Chloroflexus aurantiacus J-10-fl: one gene and its partner. The protein of the gene in region 2 interacts with the protein of the main gene of each other region in a pairwise test. Links are inferred from orthologs where the notes say so. Each region holds a gene or a part of one and is shown on either strand. Other genes may lie near its edges. The genes, in order: sfsA and CAUR_RS08475.

Region 1 (3,178 bases), 2.2 Mb from region 2 along the record:
CTGGTGTGCTGAGGGTACGCCGCAGGTTCCCCTGGAGCCAGACGACTTCGAGCATGACCGTGAGTGCGGCAGCTTCCTGGTGTGACAGGGGCGTGATTGCATTGTACGCATGGAGCAGCAGTCGAACCCGTTCGAGATCAAGTGGTGCGCGATATACCCCCCACGTTGACCAGCCTGGGGGTGGTGAGCCAATCGCCATATCTACCAGGGCATCAGCGACATCGACCAGGCGGGCATCGACACAGACCTGATCGTAGTCGATCAGCGCCGCTACTGCATCACCACGAAAGATAAGGTTGTCGCGATGCACATCACCGTGGATAAGCAGATGTGGGAGAGCGGTATAGGCTTCGTCACTCAGTTTATGGCACAAATCGGCGATCCGTCGTTCGTACCAGTGTAACGGGATGGTCAACTCACCCAGGATGTCACGCGTGATCAGGCGTTCGGTCAGACTACGTAGACTGGAAGGCAGGTAACGGGGCGTTAATGCAGGGGGGAGATCGGGAAAACCGGCAACCGCCCGGTGATAACTGGCCAGCACACGGCCAATATCGCTCAACTGTTGAGGGCGGGCAGGATTAAATTCGTCGCCGATGATAAAGATGCTCAGCTCGTAGACTCGGTCATTAACGATAACCATCGTCTCGCCATTGCGGGCCGGCAGGATACGTGGCGCCGGGAAACCGCGCTGGCGAAGCCAATCGAGCAACCGATGGCGAAATGTAATCGATTGAAGACCACTGACACGACGATTGCGACGGATCACAAAGCGGCCAACACTGGTTTCGATAAACGCTGTTTCATTGATCATCCCCCGGCCGGCAGCCCGTACCGACCGTAGCTCACCTACATCATAGTGGGCCAATACACGGGAAATCTCGTCGTGTGTCAGCATGGAGTAACCTCATCATAGTACACCGTTTCTATTCTACCATTGCGAGGAACGATCCTCGATGACTGCGTTGCATATTGTGATAGCATTCACTGGGAATGTGCATGATTTGATACAAGCCGTGTTATACTTAGGATATGGTGACAGGGCACGGAACAGGACATCACGGACAATCGCCAGTACGGGTTCCGCTTTCCAGTGGAGCGCCACTGGTTGAGGCGACGTTTGCCAGTCGTCCGAGCCAGTTTCTGGTCGAAGCCCAGATGGGTGGGCGAATGGTGCGTGCGCATCTCGCCGACCGGGGGCGATTAACCGATTTGCTAACACCAGGAGCGCGCCTGTTGCTCGCCTCACGCGAGGAAATTGGGCGGAAGACGGCATTTCAGGTGGTAGCAGTCTATCAGGATGGCGACCTGGTCTCGCTTGACACCCAATTACCCAATCGCCTGGTGGCGGCAGCATTGTCGCTCGGTGCGCTTCCCCAATTCGCGCGTTATTCGCGGGTACAGCGAGAAGTACAGCTTGGCCCGCATCGCATCGATTTTCGCTTAAGTGAAGGACTGGATACCTGTCTGCTGGAGGTCAAGTCGGTGACCCGGCTGGTTGATGGGATTGCCGTCTTTCCCGACGCACCGACTGAGCGTGGGGGGCGCCATCTGGAGCTACTGATCAATGCTGCCCGGAATGGTCAGCGGGCGGCTGTAGTGTTCATCATTCAACGCTCGCGTGGTTGCGCATTTGCCCCCGATGTGACCGTTGATCCGGCGTTCAGCCGGTCGTTACGAGAAGCACGCTCGGTTGGTGTTGAGATATACGCCTACCGTTGCCCGGTCGATCCGTCTGGTATCACGCTGGGCCAGGAGGTGCCGGTCTTCGCCTCGTTTGCAGCCGTACCGTTCGAGCTGCGGCAACACTGATGAAGCCGTGTTGCACTCACTCCAGTTCGCGCAAGAGCGTGACCAACCGCTCATTCAACAACCTGTACCCCGCTGCATTGATGTGAAGCAGATCATCACGAAACGGCTCAGCCACATACCCCGTTTCATCGGCCAGGATCGCTGCACTGTCGAAGATAATGACATCTGGGGCTGCCATAGCATGGATTGCCTGATTGACGCGGGTAATCGCCGCCGTGATCCGACTGGTTGATGGATCGAGCCGTTCAAGCGCATTTGGGCCAAGGGGAAAGATGGTGGTCAGGATAACCCGACTGCCATCATTGCGGGCGAGGGTCAGCATCTCGCGCAGATTGGCAATAGTTGCCTGCGTAATCGCCTCGCTGTCATCGTCGTCGTCCAGAATTGCCAGCGCCGCCAGATCATTGACACCGACCTGCATAATCACCAGTTCTGGCTTGAGCGGACTAACATGGAGCCGGTAGCGCAGGCGCGCCTGGGCGCTAGTATGGCCGGGAACACCGCGGTTGACCATCGTAAAGCCGTCCGGTGGTGGCCATGCTGCGGCTCGCGAGTCACCGAACATCACGATACGCGCTGATGGCGAGCGATCATTGCTGATAGCGGTCAAACCCAGCGGATCAAGCCGAGTCAGATGAAACAGCCGTTCAAAATGACGGGCGCGCTGCCAGGCCAGCAATCCCCCTAGACAGACTACCCCCAGCACAGCGAGCCAGATAAGCCAGAGCCAACGTGTCAATTGCGAGCCTCCGAAGTCGTCATCATCTTTGCGTACTGCACAATCTTTTTTACCACAACAAATACTGAAACGCACGTGCAAGAACCGGAGGTTGGGAAATGCACCGTAGAGTGGGGAGTGGTGATGGGCGTTCTCGATACTGGTTCCCGCTCACCGCAATCCCGCCCCCCTCCCGACCTCCCCTGCTGGGGGGAGGCAAACTCCCGCCCCCAGCGGGGGCGGGCCGGGGTGGGAGTGTGTCTCCTTACCTCACCCCCCAGCCCCCGCTCCTCTCCCTTGGCAGGAGAGGAGCGGGGGAGTAGTGATGGGCGTGCTCGATACTGGTTCCCGATCACCTTAATCCCGCCCCCCTCCCGACCTCCCCCCGCTGGGGGGAGGCAAACTCCCGCCCCCGGACACGCGCCTGCACACGGGCTATGCAGTATCCAAGGTATGGGTAATGTGCGCCGGAGGCGCGCGCTCCCAGCTCCCGGATGGGGAGCACGCTCCCCCCACTCCCCACTCCCCACTCCCCACTCCCCACTCCCCACGCCACCAATGCTTGCCGCGACGTTACCTGCTCAGCGGGGTGCCACCACCAGTGCAGGTAGCCGGGCGGCACCTGCGGCGATGATCAGGCAGGCACAG
Region 2 (3,233 bases):
TCTTGTGGAATCCCTTTTTGTGAAATGTACGATCCTCGTCGATCACATCCCCACAATGCCCATCCCACCACGTCCGGCGCGTCGAATCCGCTCGATGGTTGACCAGCGTGGGGGTACCGGTACACGGGTAGGTTGCATTCCCTGAGCGATGAGCCGCATCGAGTCGCGCCAGCGCGTCGGCAGGGTTACGGGCTGCTCACCCGGCTGGGCAGCCTCTTCCGTCAGGATGACCATGATCGCTGCCACTGCGGCTGCGGCCTCTTCCGCGGTTGGCGTGCCGGTGGTTGTGATCTGCATCGACATGCTCCTTCATCGTCTGAGGTTCGCTTAACGTGTCAATAAACGTTGTACCATTGCGCGCTGGGCTGCCAGTTCGCGCTCTGCCGGTAGCGGCGGTAAGACGTATTGGGAGCCGTACCGTCGGCGGAGGGCCAGCTCAATCAGGTGATCGGTCAGTTGGGGGTTTTTGGGCAACAGCGCGCCATGGAGGTAACAACCAAAGGTATTGCGATAGATCACCCCCCCTTTGCGATCCTGGCCATTGTCGCCGTAGCCGACCAGTACTCTGCCCAATGACTTGACGCCGGGGCCATGAAAGGTGCGGCCACTGTGGTTCTCAAAGCCAACCAACTGCCACGGCTCTGCCCCTAAATGCACTTCGATCACAATGTTGCCGATCATCCGCTGTTTGCCGGCTATGGTATGGACATCCAGCACACCCAGACCGGGTAGACGTTCACCGGTATGGGTCAAAAAGTAGTGACCGAGCAACTGATAGCCACCACAGATCGCCAGCACCACCAGGTCAGCTTCGATAGCTGCCCGCAACCCTGGCCCCTGCCGTTCAATCAGATCGCCTGTAATCAAAGCCTGCCCGCTATCCTGTCCGCCACCGAAGAAGGCCAGATCGACGGTTTGCCAGTCAATCGTGTCGCCGGGATTGACCGGAACAATTTCCAGCGCAATACCACGCCGCTGGCAACGCTGGCGCAACGCGATCACGTTGCCACGGTCGCCATACACATTCATATGTTCCGGGTAGAGATGGGCCAAACGCAGGGTTAGGTTCATACGTTCAGGCTCGCACCAGATAATCGCCTTCACCAATCCAGGTATAGGTCGTCAATTCCTGCAACCCCATCGGGCCACGTGCGTGCAGGCGATTGGTTGAAATTGCCACCTCGGCACCCAGACCAAACTGACCACCATCGTTGAAGCGCGTGCTGGCATTGACAAAGACAGCAGTGGCATCAACTTCACGGGTAAAGCGCTCAGCACTGATCGGATCGCCGGTCAGAATGGCTTCGGAATGACCGCCGTACAGAGCGATATGATCAAGTGCTTCATCAATGCTGCCTACAATCTTGATTGCAACGATCAAGGCCAGAAACTCGCAGCCAAAATCGGTTGGGCTGGCCGGTTTCAGGTTCCAGGCTTCGTGCCCAGGCGCATCGGCGAGGATGGCCAGGGCTTCCAGATCACAGCGCAACTCCACGCCGTGCTGAGCGAGGGCAGCGGCTACCAGCGGCAGAAAGGTCGATGCCGCCGCCCGATGCACCAGAAGCGTATCAAGTGCATTGCAGGCACCCGGACGTTGCACCTTGGCATTGACAATCACCGGTACAGCGCGGGCAAAGTCGGCACTCGGCTCAACATAGATATGGCTGACCCCCATTCCCCCAACAATCACCGGCACCGTCGCGTTTTCGACACAGAAACGGTGCAGACCGGCACCGCCGCGCGGGATAATCATATCAACGTAACGGTCGAGGCGTAGCAATTGCCGCACCAGTTCACGGTCGGGATCGATAATACTTTGCACAGCAAACGCCGGCAAACCGGCCTGTTCCAACGCCAGCGCAATCACCTCTGTTGTTGCCGCCACACTGCGCGCAATATCACTCCCACCACGCAAAATAACGGCATTACCGGCCTTCAGACAGAGCGACGCAATATCAACGGTCACATTTGGGCGGGCTTCGTAAATCGCACCGATCACCCCAATCGGCACCCGCCGTTTATAGAGGCGCAACCCGGACGGCAGTTCACGCCGATCAAAGATTTCACCAACTGGATCAGGCAAAGATGCCACTTGCCGACAATCGCCGGCAATCGCCGCCAGACGCGCCGGCGTCAGCAGCATGCGATCAACAATCGCCGGTGGCGTCCCACCCTTTTCTGCATCGGCGACATCGGCAGCGTTGGCAGCCAGAATCTTATCTTGTCTCGCCAGCAATCCATCAGCAATTGCGCACAGGGCTGCATTTTTCTGTTCAGTTGAGAGCTTCGCCAACGCACGAGCCGCCGTCTTTGCCCGGCGGCCAATTGCTTCCAGGTCAACCATCGTGCGATCCTCCCCGATCCTGCTCGTCATAGCGACGTCGTTCCGATTCCAGGTAGTCACGGGCGCGCTCGAAGCGGTCTGCCAGTTCACCGCGTTGATATGCCTGCCAGAGCAACCAGACCGCCGCCAGGGCCAAACTACCGCCAATGATCATCAGCGGCAAGAGCGCCCCTACGAAGAGGTTGGATGTTGCGACAACCACCATTGCGGCTGCGCCGAGCGCAAATGCCCATCGGCGACGCGATCCGACCGCACTGCGGCGGAATTGATCGATTAAGAGCAGGCCGATGACGAGCGCAACAACAACGCGAATAAGCTCAGGACTCATACCTTGATCCTACGGTCTTCTATTTTCAGCATTGTACCACGGACAACCCGCCCGGTGGTAAGCGTCAGGCTGATGTGAATGGGGATAGAATGAATGTGCTGGCGGCGATAGTATGAAGGTCGCCTTTGTAAATGCCCGTTACATCGACGCTCGTCGCCAATAGGCGAGAGTACTCTGCGCTGAACAACATCCGTTCACCGAGCGGTTTGACCGTGATTGCACTCGTGTCACCAAGATTTTCCAATCTTGACTGGCACTGGGGGCGGGAACCACGGGTGGCGGAAGGTGCCGCTGGCGTGCACTGGTTCAGGCGGTGAGCGCGCTGGAGGGGTGCGCTCCCAGGGTCTCACCCCCACCCTGACCCGCCCCCGCTGGGGGCGGGAACCATGGGTGGCAGATGGTTCGGCTGGTGCGCACTGGTTCGGAGTGGTAGTACCAAATCTGAAAAACACAATGCTTGATGGGCAGGTGCGTAGGGGCGGGTTTAGAACCCGCCCCTACGGAACCCGCTCCCCCGCAATCATCCAGATGACCCCACGGATCGTACCGGAGAAGACGGCC

What was found.
Region 1: the proteins of CAUR_RS08475 (region 2) and sfsA interact in binary tests that used the Escherichia coli proteins (3 or more experiments, as listed by UniProt). The link is inferred for Chloroflexus aurantiacus J-10-fl from one-to-one orthologs.

The regions. Positions count from the first base shown.
Region 1 is NC_010175.1:4,425,504-4,428,681, forward strand. What follows is about bases 69-2,922. They hold sfsA (DNA/RNA nuclease SfsA), read left to right. Parts: upstream 69-1,032; coding sequence 1,033-1,812; downstream 1,813-2,922. Other genes in these bases: CAUR_RS17305 (homoserine kinase), read right to left, coding at 69-898; CAUR_RS17315 (SGNH/GDSL hydrolase family protein), read right to left, coding at 1,829-2,551. Also shown: more of CAUR_RS17305, read right to left, coding at 1-68; CAUR_RS17320 (MFS transporter), read right to left, coding at 3,112-3,178. UniProt on the Escherichia coli protein: Binds to DNA non-specifically. Could be a regulatory factor involved in maltose metabolism.
Region 2 is NC_010175.1:2,219,761-2,222,993, reverse strand. The notes cover bases 211-3,119. They hold CAUR_RS08475 (glutamate-5-semialdehyde dehydrogenase), read right to left. Parts: upstream 2,345-3,119; coding sequence 1,076-2,344; downstream 211-1,075. Other genes in these bases: CAUR_RS08470 (hypothetical protein), read right to left, coding at 2,337-2,672; CAUR_RS08480 (type 1 glutamine amidotransferase), read right to left, coding at 328-1,071; CAUR_RS08485 (hypothetical protein), read right to left, coding at 211-297. Outside these bases: more of CAUR_RS08485, read right to left, coding at 43-210. UniProt on the Escherichia coli protein: Catalyzes the NADPH-dependent reduction of L-glutamate 5-phosphate into L-glutamate 5-semialdehyde and phosphate. The product spontaneously undergoes cyclization to form 1-pyrroline-5-carboxylate.